Regions from separate parts of the Arthrobacter sp. Rue61a genome, predicted to be linked through region 1. Evidence: riboswitches for the same ligand, from Rfam matches in the RefSeq annotation. Region 1 holds a riboswitch; each other region holds the start of a gene.
The links. Region 1 has a riboswitch for thiamine pyrophosphate ahead of thiO (glycine oxidase ThiO). Riboswitches for the same ligand answer to the same signal wherever they lie in the genome.
Positions count from the first base shown of each region.

Region 1 (7,565 bases):
TTGGGCATTGGCGCTGCATGCTCAACGGCGGCGGCGGAGCCGTACCGGAGCACGAACGGGCGCGCAAGCAAGTCCAGTGGAAGCCGATCGCGGGCTATCTAAGTACTGGCACTGGTGACCAGTTGGTACATCTCAAGATCGCGTAGGGGCGGGCTTGTTGAGTTCAAAAATTAACTGAATCAACGACCGGGCATCCATTACTACAAGCCCAGTCTATCCTCTGGGGGCCGGAAAGCCCGGATCGTCGGCAGAACGGCGTCAGGGCAGCAGCTCGAACCTGATCTCCCGGCTGGCGATATCGGCCTTCAGCAACCGCACACGAACCTCGGTTCCGGATTCCATTTCGCCGTCGCACCGGGCCGTTACAGCAGGGTCTGATATTTGTATGACGCCAAAGGGCCCGTTGCCGTTGCTGCCGCCGTTGTTACTGCCATTGCCGTTGGCAGCTTTGAAACCGGCCCCATTGGAGGGCTTGGACCCCGAAATGACTACAGCGTCGAATTCCTGGCCCACGTGGTTGGCTACGAGGGCTGCTTCCACAGTGTCCAGCGCCGCACGTTCGAGGCGTCCGGCCAATTGGTCGGAGGCCGCCATGATCTCCGGCAATGAAGGGAGTGCCTCCCGAGCCCACTGCGGGATGTCGTGGTTGTTGCTGAGCGCCTCGCAGATCACCAGGACAAAGCGATCGATGAGCCGGCGCAGGGGTGCCGTGGCGTGTGCATACGGAGCCCCGATGGCTGCTTGGGTCACGATTGCCGGCAGCTCCCCGTCAAAGGGGGTGTAACCGGCGCCCCGGAACAACATACCGGCAGAGTGAAGGATGGCCAGCTGTTGGGGATCGGATGCGTCCAAGGTCCTCAGGTACTCGCCGTAGGTGACTTGGCCGTCCCAGGGCTTGCCCAGAGCGGAGGTCTGGCGCTTGAAATGGAGCAGTGACCGGTCATCAGGAGCGGGCATGGTGCGCAGGATGCCCACTTTTCCGTCGAGCATCATCTGCGCGGCGGCCATGCCGGTCATGAGCGAGATCTGCGCGTTCCAGTCCTCAACCGGGAGGGAGGGGGCAGCCGCGATCCTGTATCCGCCGCCGTCGGTTGCTTGGACGATTTCCTGTTCCGGCATGTTGAGGCTTGCGCCGCCGCGCCGCCGTTCCAGTTCAACACGCTTGATTCCCACTTCTTTGAGGAGCTGAAGTACGGGCGGGGCCGTACCGTCGTCAATCTGCTGCTGAGCGCCCTTATAGCTGAGTTTGGCCCTGCTGCGAACGGCGGCGCGGGCAACGGTGACAGCCAACACTTCAGCTTCCGCGTCCAAGTCGAAGTCCCACACGAACGCACTGCAGTCCTGATCGGCCAAGAGGCTGCCGGCGTTCTCGCTGATGACCTCCGGATGCAGCGGGATCCGCCCGTCAGGAGCATAGAAGGTCTGCCCGCGGTGACGGGTTTCGTGGTCCAGTGCCCCACCCGGTTCCACGAAAGACGGGACATCGGCGATTGCGTAGAGGACCTTGTAGCCGTCGCCGGCACGGTCAATGAACAGGGCCTGGTCCAAGTCCGTGGACGTCGCCGGATCAATGGTCACGAATGGTACGTGCCGCAGGTCCTGACCCGGCAACTCAAGGTCCGCGACGGCTTGCCGTGCTTCTTCCACAGCTTCTGCCGGGTATTCGCCAGGGAGTTCCAGCTCTGTCCTGAGAGCGGCAAGCGCCGCGGCGAGCTGGTCCGAGGAGTCGTCGACGTTGGGCGCTATCCGATGATGTGACACGAAAATCAGGGTAGCCCGAAACCGGCGGATAGTCTTGGATGTCCCACCCAAAAAGCCCGCTACCCCAAGGGGGCAACGGGCTTTCCGTGCGGCGGTATGGACCGGGCCGGCTGTTTAGTTTGCCGGCGTCAGGGTGAAAGTAGCTGCCTTGTCGCCGAAGTCATCGCTGATGACCACTGTGGTGGGGCCGTTCTTGATGTCGAAGGCAATGACTCCCCGCTGCATCTCTCCGGCGGCAACATCCCCGGAAGGCAGTCCTCCCAGACCTTCCTCCACGTAGATCTCCTCGCCCTTGGCGCCGTCCGCGTCGAAGGCCTCGAAGTTCGAGGGTGAGGCGTAACTGCTTCCAGCTGTGGCCTCCCAGGAAACCTCCAAGAGGAGGAAGCCTCCCTTGGTCGGTTTCATGTAGGACATCCCGGGAATTTCGGTGGTGTAACCGGAGTTCAGGAGGCTGACCTTCACGGTGTTGCCCTCGGACATGGTGACGGTTAAGGAACCGTCATCAGAGGCAGTGCCCGACGACGGTGCCGGTGCCTCCTGGGAGGCCGACGGCAGGACCGGGGCATCGGTGCCTGCACCCTGGACTGCAGCAGCAACAAAGGTCAACGACAACACCGTGGACACGATTCCGACAATCAGGCCCGCGAACCAGACGACAATGGTGATGATCCATGCCTTCTTCTTGTTCTCCGGGTAACCCGCAAGCGGACGGCCCTGCTTGTCCCGGGCGTTTCCCGTCAGCGTGATGATGAGGTCAACGATGGACCAGATACCGAAGCCTCCGGCTGTGAGCAGCTTCGCGATTCCGGTACCGATCTTGCCCAGATAGAAGCGGTCCACACCGAAGCTACCCAGGAGCAGGGCCAGGATCCATGTGGTCATGAAGGACTTCGCCGGAGCTCCCACCGGGGTTCCGTAGGGGCCTGAATCCGGTCCGGGCTGGTAGCCCGGCTGTGCCCCACCCTGGAACTGGCCGCCGTAAGCGTAGGGTGCGGCAGGCACCTGCGGAACTCCTGACTTGGCGTCGTTTTGAGGCGCGGGTGGGTAACTGGGGTGACTCATTGAAAATCCTTCAGTGAAGTGGGTGCGAGGAGGAGGACATGCGCTATGCAGGGCAAGAGGGCAGTCAACTCACTTCAAGTCAGCCTAGTAGGAATGGAGCTCGAAGCAGGAACGGAATCCCCGGGAGCCGGATGGCCCACCAGGGATAGTCTTGATCCATGGGCATCTCCCCGGACGCTGCAGCCTCTGCCGGGCAACTCTCCGCGGAGTTGCTTGGAGCCATGGCATATGGCGAGCTATCCGCTTTCGGGCGCCTCTCCCTGGATTCGCGCTATGCCCCCACCCTCCATGACAGGTCTGTGTTCGCGAAGATCGCCGTGGGCGCCTACGGCAACTTTGCGCTCCTCAATGACCGGTTGTCGGAGATGGGCGTCGATCCGGAACAAGCCATGCTGCCGTTCCAGCGCTCCTTCGATCATTTCCATGAGCGCACCAAACCGGGGGACTGGTTCGAATCTGTCATGAAGGCGTACGTCATCGATACGGTGTCATCGGACTTCTACAGGGCCGTATCGATGTTCCTCGACCCAACAACGCGGCATTTCGTTGAACGCGTCGCTTCCCCTGACCAGGCCACGGAAGTCCTTCGCGTCCTGATCAGGCGGGCCTTGGCTGACGACCCGCGCCTGGCCTCGCGCCTTGCATTGTGGGGTCGCCGCTTGGTGGGGGAGGCTTTGACGCAGGCGCAGCGCGTCGGCATGGAACACCCCCTGCTGGGACCATTGCTGAAAGGCGGCGGGGATGCGCGTGCAGCGGTCAGGAGCTTAACGACGGAACTCGCCGATAAACACGGGCGCCGGATGACAGGCCTTGGCCTGACCGCGTAGCGGCTAAGACCGCTTGAATTCGGCGGGAAACTACACGGTGTCCAGTGCTTGCAGCAGCGACTTGGCTGCCGCCGTCGGGTCCGTTGCCTCGGTGATGGCACGGACCACGACGATCCGGCTGGCTCCCGCTTCCACTACCTGTTCGACGTTGCTGAGGTCGATGCCACCAATGGCGAACCAAGGAAGTGTCACAGCATTGCCCGAACGCTTTTCCGCTTCTGCGGCATATGTGACCAAGTCCAGCCCCACCGCCGAGCGGCCGGGTTTGGTAGGCGTTGCCCAGACCGGACCCACGCAGAAATAGTCCAGTCCCAGGGGGCCCTGGGAGGTGGCGACTGCCGCATCGATTTGTTCCTGTGTGTGGGTGGAAAGACCGATGCCGGTCACGTTCGGCAAGAGGGTTCGCGCTGCCGTCAGGGGCAGGTCCTTTTGACCGATGTGGAATACAGGAGCCCCGGAAATACTGGCAACATCGGCCCGGTCGTTGACAGCCCAAAGCCGTCCGTGCCGTTGTGCGACGCTCCGCAAAACGGCCAGCAATTCAAGCTCCTCGGCAGCTTCCAGAGTCTTGTCGCGGAGCTGGATGATGTCAACGCCTCCAGCGAATGCGGCGTCCACAAAGTCTTCGAAATCGCCCTGCCGTTGACGGGCATCAGTGCACAGATAGAGGCGGGCGGAGGCGAGGGCGTCAGGCTGGGTCATGGAAACCAGAGTAGTTCCTCTAAACTGGGCACGTACTGCGGGAGCCGCGACATTCGTCATATGACTGTCCGGCTGAGAGGGCTTCAGCGCCGACCGCTTGACCTGATCCGGCTAGTACCGGCGTAGGGAAGGAAACGAATGGCAGGTCCCCGCCATACCCCCATCCAGACAGACGTGGCCGTCATTGGCGGCGGCATCATAGGCCTTGGCATCGCTCATGAAGCCCGGCGACTTGGCCGTTCAGTGGCGCTGATCGATCCCGTCCCGGCCTCGGGTGCAACGTTCGCCGCCGCCGGAATGCTTGCACCCGTCAGCGAACTGCATTATCAGGAGGGAGACCTCCTGGAATTGATGGTCGAATCTTCGCGGCTGTGGCCTTCCTTCGTGGACGGACTGCACGTGGGTGGAGAGGGCAGCGGATACCGCACGACGCCGACCCTCGCCGTGGGTGCCGACGCAGCCGACCGCAGGGCGCTCGCAGACCTGAGGTCCGTACAGCTCGCAGCTGGATTGGGAGTTGAACCTCTGGCCCTGCGGGACGCGAGGCAACGCGAGCCGCTCCTCAGCCCACAGATTTCCTGCGCTTTCGATATTCCCGCCGACCACCAAGTGGATCCGCGAAAGCTCGCCGCATGCCTCCTGGCTGGATTAGCAAACCATTCACCTGACGACGGTTCCTGGGTGTCCGGGGCCGATGACGGATTCGCCGTTCCTTCCCCGGCACGCGGTGTGCTGAGGGATGACGGGCGGGTCACCGGAGTGGAACTCGAATCCGGAGTCGTGGTCCGCGCCGCGGAGACTGTGGTGGCCAACGGGCTGGGGGCATCCCAACTGTCGGGGCTCCCTGAGGGACTGAACCTTCCGGTGAGGCCGGTCTATGGCGACATCCTCCGGCTTCGCGTCCCCGACAACCTCCGGCCCTTGGTCACGTCCACTGTTCGGGGGATGGTTCGAGGCGTTCCCGTCTACATAGTTCCCCGCGATGACGGAACCGTGGTGATTGGGGCGACGCAACGCGAAGACGGATTGTCAGCGTCTTCCAACGCGGTCTCTGCCGGCGGCGTCTACCAGCTGCTGAGGGATGCCCAAGCCCTGGTCCCCGCAGTTGCGGAATTGGAACTCCTTGAAGCAACCGCCCGCGCCCGCCCTGGAACCCCGGACAACGCCCCCCTGCTCGGACGGGTCAGCGGTCCCCACGGTGACACTGACGGCTTGGTGATCGCCACAGGTTTCTTCCGCCACGGTGTGCTCCTGACTCCCGTGGCCGCCAGAATCGTGGGCGAACTCATCAGCGGCACAACGGACCCTCGATGGACTCCGTTCCTGCCTGATCGCTTCGCGGGCAACGCTTCAGTTCCCCAAGTTCTTACACCAGCAGCACACGCTCCCACCAAGGAAACAGCATGAACATCAAACTCAACGGAACCGATCACGCAGTCTCCGATGACGCATCCGTCAGCACCCTGGTCACAGCGATCACCGGCCGCGCCTTGGACCCTCGCGGACAAGCGGCCGACGGCGGCAAGCTGGGAGTCGCGGTCGCACGTAACTCCGAGGTGGTGCCCCGCAGCCAATGGGCCGTGACGGCGCTGGCCGACGGAGACGAACTCGAACTCGTAACAGCAGTCCAAGGAGGCTGAACCATGACAACAGCAAACATTGACGTTCGCACCACTGACGTTCATTCCACTGACGCGCTGGTGATCGACGGTGTCGAATTCGGTTCCCGGCTCATCATGGGTACCGGAGGCGCGCCGAGCCTCGATGGCCTGGGATCAGCGCTCCTGGCGTCGGGGACCGAGCTCACCACCGTGGCCATGCGCCGCTATTCCCCAGCCGAAACGGGATCGCTGTTCCAGCTCCTGGTGAACCACAACATCCGGGTCCTTCCCAACACTGCGGGCTGCTTTACTGCCAAGGACGCCGTGATGACTGCTGAACTGGCACGGGAAGCCCTGGAGACCGATTGGGTGAAGCTGGAAGTCATCGCCGACGAACACACGCTCCTGCCCGACGCCGTGGAACTGGTGGATGCAACGGAACAACTGGTGAACCGTGGCTTCAAGGTTTTCGCCTACACAAATGACGATCCCGTGCTCGCGCTCAGGCTCGAAAACCTGGGTGCCACCGCTGTCATGCCCCTGGGATCACCCATTGGAACAGGCCTCGGCATCCTGAACCCGCACAACATTGAACTCATCGTGTCCCGGGCCTCCGTACCCGTGGTCCTCGACGCGGGAATCGGAACCGCCTCCGATGCCGCGTTGGCCATGGAGTTGGGCTGCGACGCCGTCCTGCTGGCCACTGCTGTAACCCGGGCTCAGAACCCGGTACAGATGGGGGAAGCCTTCAAACACGCTGTGATCGCCGGTAGGCTGGCCAAGCAGGCAGGGCGGATTCCTCGGCGGGAGCATGCGCTCGCATCCTCGGCGATGGAGGGCCGGGCAGAGTTCCTCTGACCTGGGTTCTCCGAAATAGAAGGGGCAGTCATGGCAGCCAAGGATGAGCAACTGGCTGAGGCAGCCATCAATGCTGCCCTCGGAGACCTTCCGGACTGGAAGTATCAGGAGGGCCTGGTGACCGTCTACAAAACTTCGACGGCGGCGGACGCGCTTGCGCTCATTGCGGCTATCGGACAGCTCGCCGAGGAACAACATCATCATCCGGATCTGGAATGGCGCTACAACAGGGTCTTCCTTCGCTATGTGTCCCACGATGCCGGTGCGCAGGTGACCAAACGTGACATTGCCGCGGCCGCCGCGGTGAGCGAAGCAGCAGCGGTCTTGGGTGCCACCGCACAGCCTGAGCGCTATCCGGCGTCGCAAAGTGGGTTAAATCAGTAGTGACAGTGGCTTAAAACAGTAGTGACCGTCACCCCGTAGGTGACGGTCACTACTGCTTAAGGCTCTAAAGCCGCAGCGCCTTGGTGAGCGCCGCAGTGTCGTGTTGGGTCCGGGTCCGGCCGAGGAAGAGCACCACGGCAACCGCCGCAGCAGTGCCGAGCACAATAGGCAGGACCCACGGAATCCAGGTTGCGCCCGGCTGGTAGCCCAAACCTGCGCTGATGAAGGCGATCCAGCTCAGGGTGCCCACAGCTGCTGAGACGCCGGCCGGCAACGCGATCCCGTACTTGCCGTGCCGCTTGTCGTTGGCCCACACAATGAAACCGGTGGCAATGGTGGCCAGAACCACCACGACGAGAGAAAGCATGAA
Region 1 is NC_018531.1:3,220,658-3,228,222, reverse strand. Features, by position in the region: gene ARUE_RS14620 (RNB domain-containing ribonuclease) at 259-1,761, opposite strand; gene ARUE_RS14615 (TM2 domain-containing protein) at 1,876-2,823, opposite strand; gene ARUE_RS14610 (ferritin-like fold-containing protein) at 2,982-3,650, shown strand; gene thiE (thiamine phosphate synthase) at 3,681-4,352, opposite strand; TPP riboswitch at 4,380-4,498, shown strand; gene thiO (glycine oxidase ThiO) at 4,491-5,759, shown strand; gene thiS (sulfur carrier protein ThiS) at 5,756-5,992, shown strand; gene ARUE_RS14590 (thiazole synthase) at 5,996-6,811, shown strand; gene ARUE_RS14585 (4a-hydroxytetrahydrobiopterin dehydratase) at 6,842-7,195, shown strand; gene ARUE_RS14580 (hypothetical protein) at 7,260-7,562, opposite strand.

Region 2 (7,565 bases), 350 kb from region 1:
ATTTGTTGGGTTGAGACATTTTTATTTGGGGGCAATCGTCAAGACTCTGGCGTGCCGCATTGGCCGTCATTCGTAGACCATCGAAAGAAGTGCACGGCGCGTGTTCAATTCACTCTCTGACCGGTTGACAGCAACCTTCAAGAACCTTCGTGGCAAGGGCCGCCTCACCGAGGCTGATGTCGATGCCACCGTTCGGGAGATTCGCCGTGCCCTCTTGGATGCGGACGTTGCCGTATCCGTGGTCCGCGAGTTCACTGGCCGTATCCGCGAACGTGCCCTCGGCGCCGAAGTCTCGGGAGCATTGAACCCGAGCCAGCAGATCGTGAAGATCGTCAACGAGGAACTCAAAGAGATCCTTGGTGGCGAAACCCGCCGCATCCGCCTGGCCAAGACCGGCCCCACCATCATCATGCTTGCCGGCCTCCAAGGCGCCGGTAAGACCACCCTCGCCGGCAAGCTGTCCAAGTGGCTCAAGGCACAGGGCCACAGCCCCATGTTGGTGGCCTGTGACCTTCAGCGCCCCAATGCAGTGACCCAGCTCCAGGTTGTCGGCCAGCGCGCGGGCGTTCCCGTGTTTGCTCCGCACCCCGGTGCTACGTCCGAGCTCGAGCACCCTGCCGGTGACCCGGTAGCCGTCGCCAAGGCCGGTGTTGAGGAAGCTCGCCAGAAGCTGCACGACGTCGTGATCGTTGACACCGCCGGCCGCCTTGGCGTCGACGCCGAAATGATGGACCAGGCCCGCCGCATCCGTCAGGCGATCATCCCCAACGAGGTCCTCTTCGTCATCGACTCCATGATCGGCCAGGACGCCGTCAACACGGCGATGGCTTTTGATGAAGGCGTCAACTTCACGGGCATCGTGCTGTCCAAGCTCGACGGCGACGCCCGCGGCGGTGCCGCGCTTTCGGTAGCGTCCGTGACCGGTAAGCCGGTGATGTTCGCGTCCACCGGCGAAGGCCTGGACGATTTCGAGCTCTTCCACCCAGACCGCATGGCCTCCCGCATCCTGGACATGGGTGACGTCCTCACCCTGATCGAACAGGCGGAAAAGGCGTGGGACAAGGACGAAGCCGCCCGGATGGCGAAGAAGTTCGCTGACCAGGAAGACTTCACCCTGGACGACTTCCTCGCCCAGATGCAGCAGATCCGCAACATGGGCTCCATGAAAAAGATGCTCATGATGATGCCGGGTGCGCAGAACATCCGTCAGCAGCTGGAGAACTTCGACGAAAAAGAGATCGACCGCGTCGAGGCAATCGTCCGCTCCATGACTCCCCACGAGCGTGTGGCTCCGAAGATCATCAACGGCTCACGTCGCGCCCGTATCGCCAGGGGCTCCGGTGTGCATGTGTCCGAGGTCAATGGCCTGCTGGAGCGGTTCGCCCAGGCCCAGAAGATGATGAAGAAGCTCGCTCAGGGTGGCGGCATGCCGGGAATGCCCGGAATGCCGGGCCTCGGAGGCCCCGGTGGCGGACGCAAGGGCGGCAAGAATGCCCCGAAGAAGAAAGCACGCTCCGGCAATCCCGCCAAGGCAGCCCAGGAACTTCGCGATGCCGAAGCCAAGCGGGCAAACGCAGCCTCGGCGGCACCCACGGGTGCGGCTTTCGGCCAGGGCGCAGCAGACTTCGACCCGTCATCGCTCAACCTTCCCAAGGGCTTCGACAAGTTCCTCGGCAAGTAAACGTTGCAACCCGACTGGCTGACATTAGTGGTTGTTTTGAACACTCAAAGCAACCACAAATGTCGGTCAGTTGGGATGTCAGAGCCGTGGAATAGGCTGAACCAATGCATAAGCAGCGCGTAGTCTTCGTCCACGGTTTGGGCAGTTTCGGTTCAGCCGCATGGCCGAAGCAACATGGCATGGCCCTTGCTTATGACGCACTCTTCCTTCGGCGGCACGGCTTTGATGCCGTCACCGAACCTCTGGAGTCCAACGTCGCGGCGGACGTGGCCATCCTGATCAACGCGCTGGTGGACTCCGGCGGCGGCCACGTCGTTGCCCACGAACAAGGCGCTATATCCGCCATGCTTGCCGCCGTCGAGCGCCCCGATCTGGTGCACTCGCTCTCCCTGGTAGAGCCGTCCTGCTTGTCTCTGACCGCTGAGCTTCCGGCGACTGCTTCCTACCGGGCCCTCATGGAACCGCTGTTCGACGTAAGAAACCAGCTCAACGACGCCGACTACCAGCGCGAGTTCTACCGGCGTGCTTTCTCGGCCGAAACCGGCGGGCTGGACACCCCGGAGGCCCGGCGGTCAGCCCGCAGGCTCCGGCTCCAAGCACCGCCATGGGATGCCCCGCTCCATATCGTGCCGGGCGTTCCCACACTCGTCCTCACGGGAGGTTGGGAGCCCTTGTATGAGGAAATCGCCGGCTATCTGCAGGAAACCGGTGCCCTCCGCCGCGTAGCAGCGGGAGGACACCGGCCCCAGGATTCCGTTGACGGAGATCAGGCTATCCGCTCGTTCATCGCGGATGTCGGCCGGGCTATGTCAGTTCAAGCTTCCTGAGCGGCTGACGCCCTGGTTTGCCGGGACCTGAAGCTCCGGCAGGTACACCTTTCCACCTGAAGCCAGGAACTCCTCGCTCTTTTCCCGCATGCCGCTGTACATTCCAGCGATGGCCGCCTGCGATTCTGCCGAACCATACTCGTCACGGATGTCCTGGCTGATGCGCATCGAACAGAACTTGGGTCCGCACATGGAGCAGAAATGGGCGGTCTTCGCCGGTTCGGCGGGCAACGTCTCATCATGGAAGGCCTCGGCAGTCACGGGATCGAGGGACAACGCGAACTGGTCGCGCCACCGGAATTCAAACCGCGCCTTGGAAAGTGCATCATCACGTTCATGAGCCCCCGGATGTCCCTTGGCGAGGTCCGCAGCGTGCGCCGCGATCTTGTAGGTGATGACGCCCGTTTTGACGTCGTCCTTGTTGGGAAGCCCCAGATGCTCCTTCGGGGTCACATAACAGAGCATGGCCGTGCCGTAGCGTGCAATTTCCGTGGCGCCGATGGCCGAGGTGATGTGGTCATAGCCGGGGGCGATATCGGTAACCAGCGGACCCAACGTGTAGAACGGCGCACCCTTGCACAGTTCCTGCTGGCGCTCCACATTTTCACGCACCAGATGGAAGGGAATGTGCCCCGGGCCTTCCACCATGACCTGCACGTCGAACTCCCACGCCCGTTGTGTCAGCTCAGCGAGCGTATCCAGCTCGGCGAACTGCGCGGCGTCGTTCGCGTCGGCGATGGAACCGGGGCGGAGCCCGTCACCCAGGGAAAACGCGACATCGTATTTGGCGAAGATTTCGCACAACTCGTCAAAATGCGTGTACAGGAAGTTCTCCTGGTGGTGCGCCAAGCACCAGCCGGCCATGATCGAACCGCCGCGGGACACGATGCCCGTGACCCGGTTGGCGGTCAACGGCACGTACCTCAGCAGAACGCCCGCGTGGATGGTCATGTAGTCCACGCCCTGCTCGCATTGCTCGATCACGGTATCGCGGAAGATTTCCCACGTCAGCTTGTTGGCCTCGCCGTTCACTTTTTCCAGCGCCTGGTAGATAGGGACTGTTCCGATCGGAACGGGGGAGTTGCGGATGATCCATTCGCGCGTCGTGTGGATGTCATCTCCCGTAGAGAGGTCCATCACTGTGTCAGCGCCCCACTGGGCTGCCCACTGCAGCTTGTCCACCTCCTCGGCGATGGAGCTGGTGACTGCAGAGTTTCCGATGTTGGCGTTGATCTTCACCAAGAAAGCCTTGCCAATGATCATCGGCTCGGATTCGGGGTGGTTGATGTTGTTCGGGATAATCGCTCTTCCCGCGGCAACTTCGCTGCGGACAAGGTCAACATCGCAGTTTTCCCGCAACGCGACGAACTGCATTTCAGGAGTCACAACTCCCTGCTTCGCGTAGTGCATCTGCGTGACGGCCCTACCCTCGACGGCGCGGCGCGGCACAGGTTGCGCGCCCTTCCACTCCGCTGACGCTGCTCCACGCCGAACCGCGGACTTGCCGTCGTCGAGTAGGTTTCGTTCCCGACCAGAATAGGCCTCCGTGTCTCCGCGGGCTTCGATCCACGGTGCACGGAACGGCTCCAACCCCACCACCGGATCGCTGCCCGGGCCTGCTGTTCGGTACACCTGCAAAGGGGGATTGGCTTGCCCGTTGGGGGAGGGCTCCAAAGCGATCTCCGTGACGGGGACACGTATGCCGTTGTCGCGGTCTTCCAGCCACGCCAACGTGTGGGACTTCAACGATTGCGTGACGGGCTCAGGAGCGTTTTCGCTTGCGTTGATCTGGTTTTGGCCTGCGTTGATCTGATTTTGAACAGGGCTGTGCTGTGTTTCTGCGGTGCTCAAGGGAATACTCACTTCCTTCGCCGGCATTACCCGGACAGGTTCAACGGTCGCAGACTGCATCAGTCCGATCTCAGCCCCTGCAAGGGCTCCCGTGTGGTCGTAGACGAAGCTACCACAGCTCCCGGCGGGCTCCCAGTCACATGAGTACAGCAGGCTCTGGCGAGCCACCGCAGCTACGCTTTTGCCATGGCCAACATCATCGAATTCAGTGGACCCGTGCTCGTCTCGGCGGACGAAGAGCGCCGCGGGCTGTGGTCCATCGACGGCAAACTGACGTTTGAACGTCCCCTTGCCTCGCCGGACAAGGTATTGGATGGCTGGGTCCTGCCGGGTTTTGTTGACGCACACTGCCATATCGGACTCGGCGTTGGAGGAGCGGTTGACGAGCAGGCCACGCTTGCCCAGGCACAAGCAGACCTCGTCGCCGGGACGCTGCTGATCCGCGATTGCGGATCGCCCTCAGACACCCGCTGGGTACAGCAGCGATCGGACTTGCCCCGGTTGATCCGGTCAGGCCGGCATATCGCGCGGAGCCGACGTTACCTCCGCGGGTTGGGCCACGAGATTGAGCCCGGCGACCTCGTGGAGACCGTCCGAAAGGAAGCCCGCGACGGCGACGGCTGGGTAAAGCTGGTGGGTGACTGGATCGATCGCGGCGTTGGCGATCTCGCTGCCTCTTTCCCGGCGAGGATCGTGAGGGACGCCATTTCGGCCGCGCATGATGAAGGTGCCAGGGTCACGGCTCACTGTTTCGCCGAGGACACCATCGACGACATGCTTGATGCCAATATCGACTGCATAGAGCACGCCACCGGTCTCCTGCCGCGACACCTTCCCCGCTTGGTGGAACAGTCAGTGCCGATCGTTCCCACCTTGGTCAACATCGCTACTTTCCCGGATATAGCAGCCCAGGCCGGGCAGAAGTTTCCGGAGTACGCGGACCATATGACCCGTCTCTGGGAGGGGAGGCGTGAGCGTGTGCTTGAGGCCTTCGAGGCGGGTGTTTCCATCTATGCAGGCACCGACGCCGGCAGCGTGATCAAGCACGGCAGGATTGCCGACGAAATGAAGGAACTGCACGACGCCGGCCTGCCGCCGGCGGCGGTCCTGGACGCCGCCGCGTGGAGTGCCCGTCCATGGCTGGGAGCCGACGGCATCAGCGACGGGGCGAGTGCCGACGTCGTGCTGTGCAGTACCGATCCACGGCGCCACCTGGAGACAGTGCTCGAACTAAAGCACATCGTCCTGCGAGGCGAGTTCGTACGTTAGGAATAAATTGAAGCTTCAAGTAATTTAGTAAGGTAAGCAGGGTACCGAAAGGCGGCATCCTCAAAACCGGGAGCTTCACATGACCACCACCTCCAGCCAGGATCTTCTTCCCGCCGAACTCACCATGGGCACCGTCATGCTCAAGGTCGGCGACATGAAGGTCATGAGTGACTATTACCAGCGCGCCCTGGGGCTGGACGTCGTGGCCGAGCAGGATGGCGGGCTCTATTTGGGACGCGTAGGTAAGCCCGTTGTCCATCTTGCGCCGGCGGTTGGCTTGCAGATACCGGGGCGGGGGGAGGCTGGCCTGTTCCACACAGCCATCCTGTTCCAGGATCAGCCCTCACTGGCCGCAACCATCGCCACGGCCGCTGAATATGAGCCCCGGGCGTTCGCGGGCAGCGCCGACCACCTGGTCAGCGAAGCGTTCTACTTCACTGACCCCGAAGGCAATGGAATCGAGCTTTACTACGACAAGCCGCGTGAACTCTGGCAGTGGGATGGCAAGAATGTAGTGATGGACAATGTGGCCTTGCCGCCGCAGCGCTTCCTCCAGCAGCACCTGAGCGAAGCTGCCGTAACGGGGCAGCGGGAGGCCGCTGCCGGCGTTGGACACGTGCACCTGCAGGTGGGCGACGTGGAGACTGCGCAGAAGTTCTACGTTGAGACCCTTGGCTTCGAGCGGACTGCAGGCTGGCATGGTCAGGCGCTGTTCGTTTCCGCCGGCGGCTACCACCATCACATGGCGATGAACGTTTGGAACAGTCGCGGAGCCGGACCCCGGAAGGACACGCTCGGCCTGGGTGAAGTCTTGATCGAAGTCCCCGGCAGTGAAGACGTAGCAGCGCTGGCGGATCGCCTGAAAGTTGCGGGTGTGCAGAATCATCACACCGGAGCTGAGCTTCAGTTTGAGGATCCTTGGCGGAACAAGCTGCGGGTCGCCGCCAAATAAGCCACGGCCACCTGTTAAGCCGCGGCCACCTGCTAAGCCGTGGCCACCCGCGCCTGATCCGCTGGCCCCCTCCCGCTGCATTAGGCTGGGCAGTGACGGCACGGAGCCGATATGGATTCCGTGCCGCCGCCCCGTCAGCACGAAGGAATGAGAGTACTTTCCATGGGCTTTGCCGAAATTTTTGTAGCCACCCACGATGAAGCACTCAAACGGGCAGCTGCCCTGGAGAAGGGCGCGGATGTGACCGGCCCGGCCGTCAGGATTGACGGCATTACCGACTTCGAAGTCGAACAGTTGGGCGACCTCGCAGGACAGGCTGTCCACGCCGCCGGAGCTGACTACGAGCTTGCCCTGGTTGATGTGACGAGTGACGCACTTCTGGGGGTTCCCGAAGCCATGGTGCGGGCCCTTGCTGAACTGCTGACTTATGAGAGCGAAGGCGACGCGAACGTTCTCGACGACGTCGCTGCTGCCTGGGCCGCGCAGGACGACATGCCTTTCGATGCCGCCCAGTCACGCCAGTACGTCCAACAGCTCGCTGCCCTCGCGACGGACGTGGAGAAGGCTGAGCGCACGGGCCTCTATGTGTGGTCTGAGTAACCCACCGATCCGGTTTTGGCCGCACGTTCAACCCCGGGGAGTGAGGAAGAACACGCCGCCCCGCGTGGCCTAAGTCGTATTTGCTCCGGGCATCTGGCACAATAGACAGGTACTCGATCGGTGCGGCCCCTCTCTCCGTGCTCGTATCTTGTCCTTCGAACCGTCAAGTATGGCCCGCCCCACGGGTGCAGAACGTCGGGTTCAACCTCGTTTCAGAAACAGGAGTGACCACAAAAGTGGCCGTAAAGATTCGCCTTAAGCGCTTCGGTAAGATGCGCGCACCGTACTACCGCATCGTCGTCATGGATGCCCGCGCCAAGCGCGATGGCCGTGCCATTGAAGAAATCGGCAAGTACCACCCCACCGAAGAGCCGTCGTACATCGA
Region 2 is NC_018531.1:2,866,479-2,874,043, reverse strand. Features, by position in the region: gene ARUE_RS13085 (glucose-6-phosphate dehydrogenase) at 1-70, opposite strand, end outside; gene ffh (signal recognition particle protein) at 101-1,681, shown strand; gene ARUE_RS13075 (alpha/beta fold hydrolase) at 1,786-2,508, shown strand; gene thiC (phosphomethylpyrimidine synthase ThiC) at 2,491-4,359, opposite strand; TPP riboswitch at 4,355-4,462, opposite strand; gene ARUE_RS13065 (amidohydrolase family protein) at 4,546-5,628, shown strand; gene ARUE_RS13060 (VOC family protein) at 5,708-6,580, shown strand; gene ARUE_RS13055 (hypothetical protein) at 6,743-7,180, shown strand; gene rpsP (30S ribosomal protein S16) at 7,417-7,565, shown strand, end outside.
Region 2: it holds a riboswitch for thiamine pyrophosphate, as region 1 does, so the genes downstream of both, thiC (phosphomethylpyrimidine synthase ThiC) here and thiO (glycine oxidase ThiO) in region 1, are expected to answer to the same signal.

Region 3 (7,565 bases), 950 kb from region 1:
CTCCGCGGGCACGCCGGGCCATTCCGATGGTTTGCCACTCCTCTGCCATGAGGCCCACCAGCCTCATGGCAGCGAGGGATCCGAGGACGAAGCGGTGCGGCAGCCTGGCCTTCTGCGCCAGCGCGTCGGCCAGGTCTGTGGGATCGGTGCACGTCATCAGCAAGATCGCTGGCAACGCAATCGCCAAACCGCGGAGCATGAAACCAAGCCCCAGCTCAAGGGAACCTTCGCTGATGGACCAGAGCCCGACGTCGAGCAGTACAGCGCCGCTGTCCGCCGCCACGATCGCGGTGCTCCAGCCGCCGATCGCGGCCGCGATGATCAGGGGCCAGGCCCGCTGCCATAAAAGCCTGAAGGTGAGGCCGGCCAACGGGAAGAGCGCCAGTTCAGCAATGAGTGCCGTTGAGGCCGAGACCCAGTCAATGGACAGTGCCAGCACAAGGGATATGAGGAAGACCGCTACGAACTTGGCCAGAGGGTTGGCACGGGTCAGCAGGGAGTGGTTTCCGCGAATATTCAGTGCGTCCCTCATGCTGCGCCGGCTTCCTGATGGGTGGCTCGGCCCTCCGTGATCGGGCCTAGCCGCAGTTCTGTGCCGCCGAGTACGGCACTGAATTCCTGATCGTGGGTCACGGAGACCACCGCGGTTCCAGCGTCCAGCAACTCGGAAAGGAACGACGCCAATTCTGCCCACGTGTTGGCGTCCTGGCCGAACGTGGGCTCGTCCAAGACAAGAACCTTCGGATGTGCCGCGAGCACCGTGGCCACCGAAAGCCGCCGCTTCTCCCCACCGGACAACGTGTACGGGTTGGCGTCCACAAGATGCGTCAGCCGCAACCGCTCCAACAGTTCATCCACGCGTTCCTCGCCATGGCCCAGATGCTTCGGACCGAACATGAGTTCATCCAGGACCTTGCCCGTGACGAACTGATGCTCAGGCTCTTGGAACACCGTCCCGATCCGAGAGATCAAACGGTCCGCTTTCCACTTCAACGGGTCGATTCCCGCACCCTCGGAAAGCTCGACGGCGGCACTCACCTTGCCGTCCACAGGTGCCAAAAGGCCGGCCAACGTGAGCGCGAACGTGGACTTGCCCGCACCGTTTGGGCCCGTAATGGTCAGTGCTTGTCCTGCCCGGACCTGTGCACTGATGCCCGTTTGCACCGGTATGGGCGGGATGGTTTTGAACCCTTTGCGCCGTGGCTTTTCACGGGAAACAGAAAGGTCCTGGGCTGCGAGGAGAAGCTGCGCGGTGTCGGGCTCATTGTGCCGCCCCCGGGTTGCCGGGACGTACCCGGGCACCCAGACGCCTGCCGACATGAGCATAGTGCGGGCCTCGGAAAGGACCTGGTCCGGAGGGCCGTCCAAGAGGACGCCGCCCGTGACCCGCCCGGCCCCTGCGGCCGTGCTGGACCCTGCGGCCGACCCCGGCTGCAGGACCACAATCCTGTCCACCAGGTCTTTCCAGACGGACACACGGTGTTCCACCACAACCAGCGTGGCGCCGGTCTTGTCCAGGCATCGCCCAACAGCATCACGGACCTCGAGCACCCCTGCAGGATCCAGGTTGGCCGTTGGTTCGTCCAGCAGGATCAGCCCGGGCCGCATTGCCAAAATTCCTGCAAGCGCAAGGCGCTGCTTCTGGCCGCCGGAGAGCGCCGCCGTCGGGTGATCCAACGCCAGGCCGCCACCCGCAACGGTACGCAACCCGACGTCGTCGAGCGCTTCATGGACGCGGGACCAAATCTCGTCACGGGGCACGGCAAGGTTCTCCGCGCCGAAAGCAACGTCGTCGCCAACCCTCGACAGAACCACCTGTGTCTCGGGGTCCTGTTGCATCAATCCGGCGCGTCCCCGCTGCTCGCGGGGCGCACCGCCGTCGATCAGCAGGGAGCCGGTCTCATCCGAGTCGTCTTCCTCATCCCCCAACACTCCGGCGAGGGCATGCAGGAGCGTGGACTTGCCGGCACCCGAAGGTCCCAGCAGCAGTACGCGCTCCCCCGGTTCGATCCGAAGGTCCAGGCCCTGAATAGCAGCTTGGGCCCGGCCGGCATGCCGCCAACCCCAGCCCTCGGCTGAGATGGCGGCAGGCCTCACCGTGCCGCTTTGCGTGGCGGACATCAGCTGAAGACGGGCTCCGAAGCGGCCTTGCGCGAGGCGAAGGAGCTCAGCACGCCGGTCTTGGCCAGGCCGCGCGTGGCCGCCCAGGAGAGTGCGCCCGCGATAATTGCGCCGGAAATTGTGGTGAAGGTGATGTAGGCCAGCTTGTCGACGGCCTCATAGGCGATGTTCCAACCCCATGGCAGGAAGGAGTCGTTCAGGCCGCAGAAGAGGCCCGCGCCGGCGCCCGCAAGGAGCGCGGTGGGCAGGTTGAACTTCTTGTACCTGAAGGCGGCGAAGATGAGCTCGGCGCCCAGGCCCTGCAAAACGCCGGATATCAGCACCGTGGTGCCGTACTGCGAGCCCATGATGAGCTCACCGGTGGCGGCGACGGCTTCGCAGAACAGCGCAGCACCGGGCTTGCGGATAATGAGCATTCCCAGGACCGCGGGAATCATCCAGCCACCGGCAATCAAGCCTGTGAGCGGCGGATACGTCGCGTTCATGGGGATGGATACCAGTGCCGCGCCCTGGGACCATGCCCAGAAGATCACGCCGCCGGCGATGGCGATAAGAGCCGCCACAACGATGTCTACAACGCGCCAGTTATAACTGGCCTTCTTCACGTTTACCGTGGTCATTTTCTGCCTCCTGAGGTTACAGGAGGGGAAAGTGCTCCCCGGATCCCGGGTCCGGCTCGCGCCGTCCGCATCCGGACACTCTGAGAAGCTCGACTCCCTTGCGCCGGTACTAACCGGATCAGGTTCGAGGGTCTGCGGCTGTCCGCACTCTCAGCGCCCTCGCGTCTCCTGCATCTCTGCAGAGTCCGACGGCGGCGCTCCCCTGTCGTTATCAAATCTGCCCTGATGGGCTGGTTCAGTTTACACCTGAGTCCGTGGCGGGCGCTGCGGTCCAGTCACAATCGCCTTCCCGTCCTTGAGGTGCCCGTTGCCACGCGCGTTGCGAGGCCCGCTCTACACCCCTCCCCCACGCCATTCCCTGCACACCAGGCCTAACAACGAGACGGAGGGCGTTGCGAGGCCCGCTCTACACCCCTCCCCCACGCCATTCCCTGCACACCAGGCCCCACAACAGGACCTGAGAGAATGAATCAGCAGACTTCACCGCGGCAAAGGGGCACATTTCATGACGGACATCTCCGGCTCGGGACTTACAGACACCAACGCCGTGGCGGAACCCCGCCTGGCAGCGAGCGTCATCCTGCTCCGCGACGCCTCGGACGGCCTCGAAGCCTTCGTCCAACACAGGGTGAGCACCATGGACTTTGCCGCCGGAATGGTGGTCTTCCCTGGCGGACGCGTCGATGCCGCCGATCAGAGCGGGTGGGACTACCCGGCGGAGCTGCTTCAACGCCACGCAGCCGACTGGAACCAGAGCTCCCTGAGCGCGGATCCGGGAGCAGCAGCGAAGAACGCCGGGACGGTACTCGCTGCCGCCATCCGCGAGGTTCAGGAGGAGGCCGGACTCACCATCGATGCCTCCGACCTCCGCCCGTGGGCCAACTGGATCACCCCCACGGACATGCCCAAACGCTTCGACACGTTCTTCTACGTTGCCAAGCCCTCTCCGGGAGCCACGCCCCAGCATCAAACTACGGAAGCCTGGCAATCACTGTGGATGCCGGTGGCGGACATTCTTGAAGCGGAAGCCGCAGGCACGTTGAAACTGATGCCGCCCACCTATTACCTGCTCAAAGAAATCGCCGGACTCGGAACCGTGGACGCTGTCTGGTCGGCCGAACACCCAGTCGTTCCAGTACTTGCGCCGGTTGGTTCATTGGCGGCGTTCCTCAAGGAACGGGAAAGCCGCCGCTAACGGTGTGGCCTTTAGAGCTAGGCTGGGGGCATGAACCTCTTCTTCAAGCTGATCGGTGCCGGAGTAAGCCTCGGAGCAGGATTCGTAGGCACCAAACTCGTCAATAAAGGGTGGGAAAAGGCCACTGGCAGCAAACCGCCCATGGGCAACGACGATATGGAAACCAGTCTGCGTTCGGCGCTGACATTCGCACTGATTTCGGCTTTTGTGAGCACGCTCATCCAGGTCCTGGCAAGCCGGGGCACGCAGCGCGCCATCGCGCGCTTCGCGAAGACCCACGACATCGTCTAGGCACCCGAACCACGACGCCGGGTCACCTGCAGGTGACCCGGCGTTCGTTGTGGCTGCTGCTAGCGGTCGCTCCCCGGTTCCTGACCGGCGGCCGCCCTTTGGACTACGGCTTCCAACTCATCCTTGGTGAGCTTTTCGCGGTGTCCGTGCTTGGTGCGGTACGCCGAGCGGCCCACCATGTGGGCAGAGACGGGCGCCGTGAGGAGCTGGAAAATCCAGGCCACCACCAAGACAGGCCACACCCACCAGGTGCGCATCTGGAGTCCGATTGCGGCAAGCATGAGAAACAACCCCAGGACCTGCGGTTTGGTGGCTGCGTGCATGCGGCTCATGAGGTCCGGGAAGCGGAGCAAGCCGATGGCCGCGCCCAGTGACATCAGGGCACCCACCACCAGGAATACGGCGGTGACAACATCAATCACAGCGTCAAGGCCGGTGGCATCAGGACTCATTGCTTTGCTCCCTGCGTTCGGCCACGAACCTTGCAACTGTCACAGAGCCGATGAAACCGATCACTGCGAGCGCTACCAGCAGCATCAGGTTGTTCAGATGCTTGTTCAACGCCATATCGATCGCCAGGGCAGCGCCCAGGATTGCCAGCAAAACGTCTGATGCCAGAACGCGATCCAGGAGGGACGGGCCGATGGCGATGCGGATAATTGCCCCAGCGGCGGCCAAGCTGAGGATCACGGCTGTAGCTATGAGAACCGCTTCTTTCATAGCGCTGCTCCTTCCATCCCGGGACGCTGTTCGGCTTTGAGGGCCTCGACTTCTTCGCGTGTACCCATGATCCGGATCAGTCCTGCTTCGATGTCTTGGGTTTCCTGACGAATCTTGTCGATGTCCGCCTCTTCGTAAATGTTGAGCGCGTGCAGATAAAGCGTGGACGTGGAGCGGTCCACCTCCACCACCAGGGATCCGGGGATCAGCGAGATAACGTGCCCGGTGGCCGTCACCATGAGGTCGGAATGGCTCCGCAAAGGAACGGCGACGACGGCGCTGCGAACCTTGGGTCCCTTGGCTACAGCCAGGTACAGCACCAGGAAGCTCGCTGCCACCACTTTGGCGAGGAACAGGAGGGCGAAAGGAATGGCGCGCAGGATGTTGAACCTGCCGCTGAGCTCCACCGGGGGGAGGTAGAAGAACTTGGCCACCAGCACGGCGATCAGTGCGCCGAACAGGAGGTTGCCCGGGCTGAAGTCCCGCCACAGCGCACCCCACACGATCACCAACCAGATGAGCAACGGCAGTTCAGTGCGGAACGAGATCGGTTTGCGGCTCATTTCGCATCACCCGTCTTTACTTCATCTGTGTGCGTTTCATCCGTCTGCGCAAGCGGCGGCACCACAACGGAATCTCCCAACACGGAGTGAATATAGGCGGAGCGGTCCAACATGATTCCAGCGGAGCCGTCAGCAACCTTGAACAACGGACCTGCGAAGACCGTCAATGCCACGCCGAACACCACCAGCCCAGCTGTTGACCCCACCATGGTCCGTGGGAGCACTCCGACGTTCCCGGGGGTTTTCAGCACGGGGTCCGGGTACTCGGCGTCCTCAGGCTTCCTCCAGAACGCCCTGTTCCACACGCGGGCGATCGCCAGCAGGGTCAGCAGGCTGGTCACCACGCCACCTACCACCAGCACGATGGCCAGCGGCGTTCCCAGTTCAACACCGGCCTGCAACAGCCCCAGCTTTCCAAGGAAGCCGGAGAACGGTGGGATGCCTGCCAGATTCATCGCAGGAACAAAGAACAGCAAGGCCAGCAGCGGTGAGAGCTTCGCCAAGCCACCCAAGCGGTCCATGGATGAGCTGCCGCCACGCCGCTCAATAAGACCCGTGACCAGGAACAAACTGGTCTGCACTGTGATGTGGTGGGCAACGTAGAAGACCGCAGCCCCGAGTCCGGCCACGGAGCTCATCGCCAGGCCAAACACCATGTAGCCGATATGGCTCACCAAGGTAAAGGACAGGAGACGTTTGATGTCACTCTGGGCCAAGGCGCCCAGAATTCCGACAATCATGGTCAGTAGCGCCACCACCATCAGTGGAACGTTGAGGGTGTCCCCGGGGAACAGGAGCGTTTCCGTGCGGACCATCGCGTAGACGCCCACTTTTGTCAGCAAGCCTGCGAACACGGCGGTGACCGGGGCGGGAGCAGTTGGATAGGAGTCCGGGAGCCAGAAGGACAGGGGGAAGACTGCTGCCTTGATCCCGAAGGCCACCAACAACATCACGTGCAGGAGGTTTTGCGTGCCTTGGTCCAGTTCGGCCAGCTTGATGGCCAAATCCGCCATGGTGATGGTTCCGGTGGCTCCGTAGATCATGGCGATGGCGATGAGGAACAGAACGGACGACACCACGGAGACCACAACGTACGTCACGCCCGCGCGGATACGTGGCCCTGTCCCGCCCAACGTCATGAGCACGTAACTTGCGGTCAGCAGGATCTCGAAGCCGACGTAAAGGTTGAAAAGGTCACCGGTGAGAAAGGCATTGGACACGCCCGCGACGAGAATCAGGTACGTGGGGTGGAAGATCGAAACCGGCGCTTCCTGGTCGCCGTCGGCCATGCCCTGCCCCGTAGCGTAGATCAACACCGCGAGGCTCACCACGGTGGAGACCACCAGCATGAGCGAGGAGAACTGGTCCACTACCAGGACCACACCCCACGGGGGCAGCCATCCGCCCAACGTGACCGATGTGGTGCCGCCGTCCCACACCGAGATCAGGAGGAGGCATTCGAGCAGGAGGGTTGCGCTGAGGATGCCAATGCTCACCGCACGCTGGGCGCTGTGGTGGCGGATCAGCAGGAACGCCAGGGCAGCACCCAGAATTGGTAGGAGGACAGCTAGCGGCGACAGGTTCGCGAGATTCACGCGCTGCCTCCTTCCTGGGTTGTTGCCGTGTTGGGGGTCTCTGTGGCATCCGGCTTTTCGCGATCCGCCGGGCTTGCGGGGGTGATCGCGAACTCCGAGGTTTCCAGCGGAACAATGGCGTCGTCCTCGGCGTCGAAGCTCGGAGTCTTGGCCACGCGCACGTCTTCGAGGTCATCCTGGATCTCGTCCTGACGAGCCAGAACCCATGTGCGGTAAATGATGCCCAACATGAAAGCCGTCACGGCGAAGGAAATGACGATCGACGTGAGGATCAGCGCCTGGGGCAAAGGATCGTTGTAGGTGTCCGGGTTCGTTTCCTTGTTGAACAGCGGTGCAAGGCCGGCGTACCCTCCCGTGCTCAGGATCAGGATGTTGGTGGCGTTGGCCAACAGCATCAAACCCAACAGCACGCGGGTGAGGCTGCGTTCCAGGATCAAGTAGATGCCGCAGGCGTACAGCA
Region 3 is NC_018531.1:4,175,217-4,182,781, forward strand. Features, by position in the region: gene ARUE_RS19045 (energy-coupling factor transporter transmembrane component T family protein) at 1-532, opposite strand, end outside; gene ARUE_RS19050 (ABC transporter ATP-binding protein) at 529-2,121, opposite strand; gene ARUE_RS19055 (ECF transporter S component) at 2,121-2,741, opposite strand; TPP riboswitch at 2,819-2,955, opposite strand; gene ARUE_RS19060 (NUDIX hydrolase) at 3,247-3,936, shown strand; gene ARUE_RS19065 (DUF4235 domain-containing protein) at 3,967-4,227, shown strand; gene mnhG (monovalent cation/H(+) antiporter subunit G) at 4,287-4,679, opposite strand; gene ARUE_RS19075 (MrpF/PhaF family protein) at 4,669-4,947, opposite strand; gene ARUE_RS19080 (Na+/H+ antiporter subunit E) at 4,944-5,510, opposite strand; gene ARUE_RS19085 (Na+/H+ antiporter subunit D) at 5,507-7,105, opposite strand; gene ARUE_RS19090 (Na(+)/H(+) antiporter subunit C) at 7,102-7,565, opposite strand, start outside.
Region 3: it holds a riboswitch for thiamine pyrophosphate, as region 1 does, so the genes downstream of both, ARUE_RS19055 (ECF transporter S component) here and thiO (glycine oxidase ThiO) in region 1, are expected to answer to the same signal.

Region 4 (7,565 bases), 440 kb from region 1:
AAAGGGCTCCCAGCCGGAGGCACCTGCCGCCGATGTAGCATCCGAGGAGTCCGCATCCGAAGAGGCAGCGTCCGAAGAGGCAGCTGCCCAAGACGCCGCTCCTGCTGCGTCCACCTCGCTGTTCATGGAGCCGGTTTCCATCACTTCCATGATCTTCCAGGCCCCGGACCTCACCACTGTTCCCCGCGTTGCACCGGTGGAGGAGAAGGCCGAGGAGCCCGAAGAAGAAGAAAGCGAAGCCGCCGCTGAGGGCGAGCTGGAGGACGCCGGTAGCCGTCGTCGTCGCAGGAGCCGTGGCCGTCGTGGACGCCGCGGAACAGAACGCGATGAGAACGAGGCCGAGGACGGCACCGAGTCCGAAGACGAAGAAGCTCCGGCAGCCGAAGCCCTTGAAGAAGGCGTCACGTCGCGTCGCCGGCGTCGCCGCCGCCGCGGAGACCAGGATCTTGAACTGACCGGCGGCTCGGACGATGATCCGCCCAACACCGTCACCCGTGTCCGCGCACCGCGCCCCATCACGGAAACAGCCCCGTCCAACCGCGTTACCGGCGTCAAAGGTTCCACCAGGCTTGAGGCCAAAAAGCAGCGTCGCCGCGAATCCCGCGAAACCGGACGCCGCCGCCAGGTCATCACCGAGGCCGAGTTCCTTGCCCGCCGCGAGTCGGTGGACCGCCAGATGATCGTCCGCCAGCGCGACGACAGAATTCAGATCGGCGTCCTGGAAGACGGTGTTCTGGCTGAGCACTTCGTCTCCAAGACCCAGCAGGATTCCCTGATCGGCAACGTTTACCTGGGCAAGGTCCAGAATGTTCTGCCTTCCATGGAAGCTGCCTTCGTGGACATCGGACGTGGCCGCAACGCGGTCCTGTACGCCGGTGAAGTCAACTGGGACGCAGTCAATCTTGAAGGCCAGCCACGCCGGATCGAGAACGCCCTGAAGTCCGGCGACTCCGTCCTGGTCCAGGTGACCAAAGACCCCGTGGGGCACAAGGGGGCCCGGCTCACCAGCCAGATCTCCTTGCCGGGCCGCTACTTGGTCTACGTACCCGGTGGTTCCATGACCGGCATCTCCCGCAAGCTTCCCGACGTCGAACGCAACCGCCTCAAGCGCATCCTGAAGGACCGCTTGCCGGAAAACGCCGGTGTCATTGTCCGCACAGCCGCTGAGGGGGCGTCGGAGGAAGAGCTGACGCACGACATCAACCGTCTGCGCGCCCAGTGGGAAGGCATCGAAGGACAGGCCTCGTCCACCAAGGTCCTGGCCCCTGAACTGCTTTACGGCGAACCCGACCTCACCATCAAGGTGGTCCGTGACGTCTTCAATGAGGACTTCTCCAAGCTGATCGTCTCCGGTGACGACGCCTGGGACACCATCGAGGCCTACGTCACGTACGTTGCCCCTGATCTGGTGGGCCGCCTTGAAAAGTGGACCAAGGACCAGGACATTTTCGCTGCCTGGCGCATCGACGAGCAGATCCACAAGGCGCTGGAGCGTAAGGTCTTCCTGCCGTCCGGTGGTTCGTTGGTCATCGACCGCACCGAGGCCATGACCGTGGTGGACGTCAACACCGGTAAGTTCACCGGCAGCGGCGGAAACCTCGAAGAAACGGTGACCAAGAACAACCTTGAAGCGGCTGAGGAAGTGGTTCGCCAGCTCCGTCTGCGCGACATCGGCGGCATTATCGTCATCGACTTCATCGACATGGTCCTGGAATCCAACCGCGATCTCGTCCTGCGACGCATGGTCGAGTGCCTTGGCCGCGACCGTACCAAGCACCAGGTGGCCGAAGTGACGTCGCTGGGCTTGGTCCAGATGACACGCAAGCGTATGGGTACCGGCCTCCTTGAGGTCTTCGGTGAGCAGTGCGAGCATTGCGCCGGCAGGGGCGTTGTCACCCACGACGAGCCCGTTGAACACCGCCGCGCCAACGTGGTTGCCGCCGAGCACCACCGCCCGCACGCCGAGGCACAGCAGCCTGCAGCGCGGACGGAACGCAAGCGCCGCCGCGGCAAGGGTGGGGGACAGGCCATCGCCGAAGCCCCCGCGCAGGTCCATACGACGACGTCCGCCCCGGCCGCACCTTCGGCTCCGGTCGAAGCACAGGATCCCGCCCGGCAAGCCAAGGCTGAGGCAACCCGGGCTGCCCTGGCGACGATTGCCGCTGCAGCGCACGCCGCCCACCTGCACGACGACGAAGTTCACCGCGCAGAGGAGCAGGCAAGGGCGGCGGGCCACGAGCCGGCCGCCAGCCCCGCATCCGGTACCGCCGCCAGCGGCGAGGCCGGAGCAACTGCCCGCGAAGCAGAAAAAAGGGAAGCAGCAGTCCAGGAAGCAAGGTCTACTCCGGTCCTGCGTTTCGGCGGCGAAGAAGTAGCACTGCCGTTCGTTGAGCACCACGAGGAACCGCAGGCCGCCAAGCCTGCCATGAGCCTGGACCTCCTGGCCGAGGCGTTCTCGCACCTCGGCGCTGCTCCGGCACCTACGGAAGAAGCCGCGCCGGTGGTCGTGCCGGAGCCTGCTGATGCCCCGAAGGCTGATGTGCCGGCCCGTGCCGAAAAAGCTCCCGAGGCTGTTCAGGCTTCGAGTAGTCGTCGTGGCCGCCGCAACCGGAGTGCCAGCCGGGCCCAAGGCGCGGCCAATGAAACCAGCGTCGAGCACCATGAGGTGACGGCCTCGGCCCCCCGAGGCTCGGCCCATGAGGCCAAGGTGCCCGCGGAACAAGCCGAGAAGGCATCAACCGACGAGCCCATCATCCTCGGAGTTGGAGTTCCTGCCTCCGAGCTCTAAATCCGGACAGCACCAGCTGAGAGGGCCCTGCACAATCTGCCAACGGCGGGCTGTGCAGGGCCTTTCTTGTCCGCGCAGGCCACGCATTCCATGCATCCGTGGTCACATCCCGGTCGCGACGTGGTCCGGTTCCCGCGCCACGTCGCTTCCCGGCTAGGCTTGGGGACTGACACGGGGTGCCGGGCGTTGGGCCAGGCTGAGATCCAGACCCGTTGAACCTGTCCGGTTAGCACCGGCGAAGGGATGTCCTCATGACTGCATCACCATATTCAGCTGTGTACCCACTCGACGCTCCCAACCCGGGCCGGGCAACCCCACGCGTACTGAGTATTGCCGGCTCGGACCCTTCCGGCGGCGCGGGAATTCAGGCGGACCTGAAGAGCATCGCAGCACTCGGCGGTTACGGAATGGCTGCCATCACGGCTCTCACCGCACAAAACACCATGGGGGTCATCGCCGTCCATGTTCCTCCCGCGCAGTTCCTCCGACAGCAACTGGACGCCATCAGCAGCGACATCACCATTGATGCCGTCAAGATCGGAATGCTCGGCGATGCGACCGTCATAGACGAGGTCCGCGGCTGGATCGAAGAGGTGCGTCCCGCCGTCGTGGTCCTGGACCCGGTGATGGTGGCCACCAGTGGCGACCGGCTCCTGCGCGAGTCAGCGGAGAAGGCTTTGCGTTCGCTGCTGCCTCTGGCCGACCTGATCACCCCGAACCTTCCGGAACTTGCCATGTTGCTGGGGGAGCCGGAGGCAACAGAATGGGAATCGGCGCTGGACCAAGGCAAACGGCTGGCAGCGGAGTACGGAAACACGGTCCTGGTCAAGGGTGGCCACCTGCCGGGTCCGGTATGTCCTGATGCACTGGTGAACACCAGTGGGATGCTGTCACGGGACGTGATCGAGATAACAGGTCCCCGGGTCGAAACGCGGAACAGCCACGGAACCGGGTGCTCCTTGTCGTCCGCCTTGGCTACAGTCCAGGCACGCACGGGTGACTGGGAAGTTTCACTGCAGGAAGCGAAGTCTTGGTTACTGGGGGCTTTGACAACCTCTGAGGCCCTCGAGGTGGGGCAGGGGAACGGGCCCGTGCATCACTTCCACCACCTCCAGCAGGCATCCAAGCCGGGCGCCTTCGCTGCGACCTTGTGGAAGGAAGCCGGTCCAGAGCTCGAATCCATTTACGGGCTTCCGTTCATTCAAGGACTTCAATCGGGCGAACTCCCGGAACGTGACTTCAACTACTACCTCGCCCAAGATGCGATCTACCTCAATGGGTACTCCAGGGTGTTGGCGCGTGCGGGGGCCCTGGCCCCCACGGAGGAAGAGCAGTTGTTCTGGGCCAAGGCATCACAGCAGTGCCTGGAAGTTGAATCGGAGCTGCACAGGAACTGGCTGAGCACCAGGGAGGCCTCCACGGCCACCGGCCCGGTCACCAAGTCCTATGTGGATCATCTACTGGCAACGTCGGCTTCCGGCAGCTACGCGGTGGTGCTCGCGGCGATCCTGCCCTGTTACTGGTTGTACGCGGAGGTGGGTCGGCAGCTTCATGCATCGTATGTAGACGCCGGAGCCCCCGCAGATCACGCCTATGCCGAGTGGCTGAAGACCTACGCCGACGAGGACTTCGCTGCCGCAACCCGGAAAGCGATCAATTTCACGGATGCTGCGGCCATTGCGGGTTCGGAGATGGAGCGGGCCGCCATGATGGACGCTTTCATCCAGTCCTGCCGTTATGAGACGGCGTTTTTTGATGCTCCGCGGTTGTTTGCGCAGCCTTCCATCGGCCGCGGCTAGCCCGCTACCACGGTGCATTTGCGGGCAACTGCGGAGACACGTCAGCGCGTCGCTGCCTGAATCGGGTTAATCTCGCCGAAAACCTGTAGGCTGTATGGGCACGGTGCCGGGAGAGTCCGTTACAACTCGTGACGCAAGTCACGAGGTAGCCTCCGGACCCGGCCTCATTTGCAGCTGAAGGTCAAACTAGCGTAATCTTGATCTTCGGTGCTTACGCCAACACTTGGGTTATGCCCCTTGGAATTGTTCATGGGATGACTCGCGGACTTCGATCAGAAGTCCACGGCGTTGAGGCACAGCGCGAACCAGGCCTGATTCCGGTTGAAGGTTCCGCACGCAAATTTTGTAATAAACGTCGAGAGAAGTGAGTACCCAAGTGGTGTACGCGATTGTCCGCGCAGGCGGCCGCCAAGAAAAAGTTTCCGTTGGAGACTACGTAACGCTGAACCGCGTCCCCGGTGGAGCCGGTAGCACGCTTGAGCTGCCCGCATTGCTCCTGGTTGACGGCGAGAAGGTCACCTCCGCAGCTGCGGAACTGGCCAACGTCAAGGTCACGGCTGAGATCCTCGAGGACCTCCGTGGTCCGAAGATCGTCATCCAGAAGTTCAAGAACAAGACCGGCTACCGGAAGCGTCAGGGTCACCGTCAGGAACTGACCAAGATCAAGATCACCAGCATCGCGTAACTTCCGTTACCCGCTGTTCAGGTTTTTCAGTTTCCCCAGAAATTTAGAGGCAGGCATTTCACATGGCACACAAAAAAGGCGCGAGTTCCACTCGCAACGGTCGTGACTCCAACGCACAGTACCTGGGCGTCAAGCGCTTCGGTGGTCAGGTAGTTTCCGCCGGCGAAATCATCGTTCGCCAGCGTGGAACCCACTTCCACCCCGGTGCAGGCGTAGGTCGCGGTGGCGACGACACCCTGTTCGCTCTTCAGGCCGGTGCGGTTGAGTTTGGTACTCGCCGCGGCCGTCGCGTAGTGAACATCGTTGCTGCTGCAGCTGCAGAGTAACAACAAGTTCTGAACCGGTGGAGCGGGCCAAACGGCCCGCTCCACCGTTCTTTTAACCGCATTACAATCGACTAGGGCGCCTCAGGCGCACTGGTTTTTGCAACAGCGCTGGCAACAGCAACAAACGCTGTAAGACAGCAACTGAGGAGATCCACGTGGCGAGCTTTGTAGACCGGGTAGTCCTGCACGTATCCGGCGGAACCGGCGGCCACGGCTGTGTCTCCGTAAAGCGGGAAAAGTTCAAGCCGCTCGGCGGCCCCGACGGCGGCAACGGCGGCAACGGCGGCGATGTCATCCTTCGCGTGTCCGCCCAGACCACCACGCTGCTTGATTACCATCACGCTCCCCACCGCCACGCCACCAACGGCGGCCCCGGCATGGGCGACTGGCGCGGCGGCAAGAACGGCGAGACCCTGATTCTTCCCGTGCCTGATGGCACCGTGGTCAAGACCAAGGACGGCGAAGTCCTGGCTGACCTCGTTGGCGAGGGTACTGAGTACATTGCAGCCGCAGGCGGTCAGGGCGGCCTCGGCAACGCATCCCTCTCATCGCAGAAGCGTCGGGCTCCGGGCTTTGCCCTGCTGGGCATCGAAGGTGAATCCAGTGACATCGTCCTGGAACTGAAGTCCATCGCAGACATCGCATTGGTTGGTTTCCCGTCCGCCGGTAAGTCCAGCCTCATCGCAGCCATGTCTGCTGCCCGGCCCAAGATTGCCGACTACCCCTTCACCACGCTCATTCCCAACCTTGGCGTGGTGCAGGCCGGCGACGTCCGCTTCACCATTGCCGATGTCCCCGGCCTGATCGAAGGCGCCAGCGAAGGCAAGGGCCTGGGCCACAACTTCCTGCGGCACGTAGAGCGCTGCGCTGCGCTGGTTCACGTCCTTGATTGCGGAACCCTTGAATCAGACCGCGATCCTCTCTCCGACCTCGCCATCATTGAGGCGGAACTGGAGAAGTACGCCGTGGACATGAGCTACGCCGGTGTTGACGGTGAAGTAGTGCCGTTGAATGAACGCCCCAAGTTGGTAGTCCTCAACAAGGTGGATCTTCCCGACGGCAAGGATATGGCCGAGTTCGTCCGTCCGGACCTCGAAGCCCGCGGATACCGTGTATTTGAAGTATCGGCAACAAGCCACGAAGGTTTGCGTCAGCTCGGCTTTGCCATGGCTGAGATCGTCCAGGCAGCACGTAACGCCGTTCAGGCCGCGCCTCCCAAGGTGGCACCTCCCGTCCTGCGTCCGCGCGCCGTCAACGAGTCCGGCTTCAAGATCCGCCGCGAGGAGAAGAACCTCGAGCCGCTGTTCCGCGTCTTGGGCGAAAAGCCCGTGCGCTGGGTCAAGCAGACTGACTTCACCAACGAGGAAGCCATCGGCTACCTTGCCGACCGCCTTGCCAAGCTTGGTGTGGAAACTGAACTGTTCAAGGTTGGCGCCAAGCCCGGCGACACCGTGGTCATCGGTGAAGACGATGGCGTGGTGTTCGACTGGGAGCCCACCATGATGGCCGGCGCCGAACTCCTCGCGACGCCTCGCGGGACCGACATCCGCGTTGCGGACATTGGCGACCGCCCCACGCGTTCACAGAAGCGCGACGAGCAGATCGAACGACGCGAAGCCAAGGCCGCCGCGCGTGCCGAGCTTGAAGCTGAACGCAAGGCAGGCATCTGGACTGAGTCTGTCAGTGGTCGCCGAGCCCAGGCAGTGAAGGAAAGCCACCTGGATTCCGGTGATGACGACTAAGACCGTCGACGCCCTGGACACCGCTGAGGGACTCGAGCGTCAAGCTCTGGCCACCGCCAAGCGGATTGTGGTCAAAGTGGGGTCATCCTCGCTGACCAGCATCAAGGGTGGCATCTCCGAGAAGTCCCTCACCGGGCTGGTCAATGCCCTCGCTGAAAAGCGCAATGCTGGTACGGAGATCATCCTGGTGTCCTCGGGCGCCATCGCTGCCGGGCTTGCCCCCTT
Region 4 is NC_018531.1:2,778,567-2,786,131, reverse strand. Features, by position in the region: gene ARUE_RS12635 (Rne/Rng family ribonuclease) at 1-2,788, shown strand, start outside; TPP riboswitch at 2,951-3,049, shown strand; gene thiD (bifunctional hydroxymethylpyrimidine kinase/phosphomethylpyrimidine kinase) at 3,040-4,587, shown strand; gene rplU (50S ribosomal protein L21) at 4,964-5,272, shown strand; gene rpmA (50S ribosomal protein L27) at 5,335-5,598, shown strand; gene obgE (GTPase ObgE) at 5,754-7,340, shown strand; gene proB (glutamate 5-kinase) at 7,330-7,565, shown strand, end outside.
Region 4: it holds a riboswitch for thiamine pyrophosphate, as region 1 does, so the genes downstream of both, thiD (bifunctional hydroxymethylpyrimidine kinase/phosphomethylpyrimidine kinase) here and thiO (glycine oxidase ThiO) in region 1, are expected to answer to the same signal.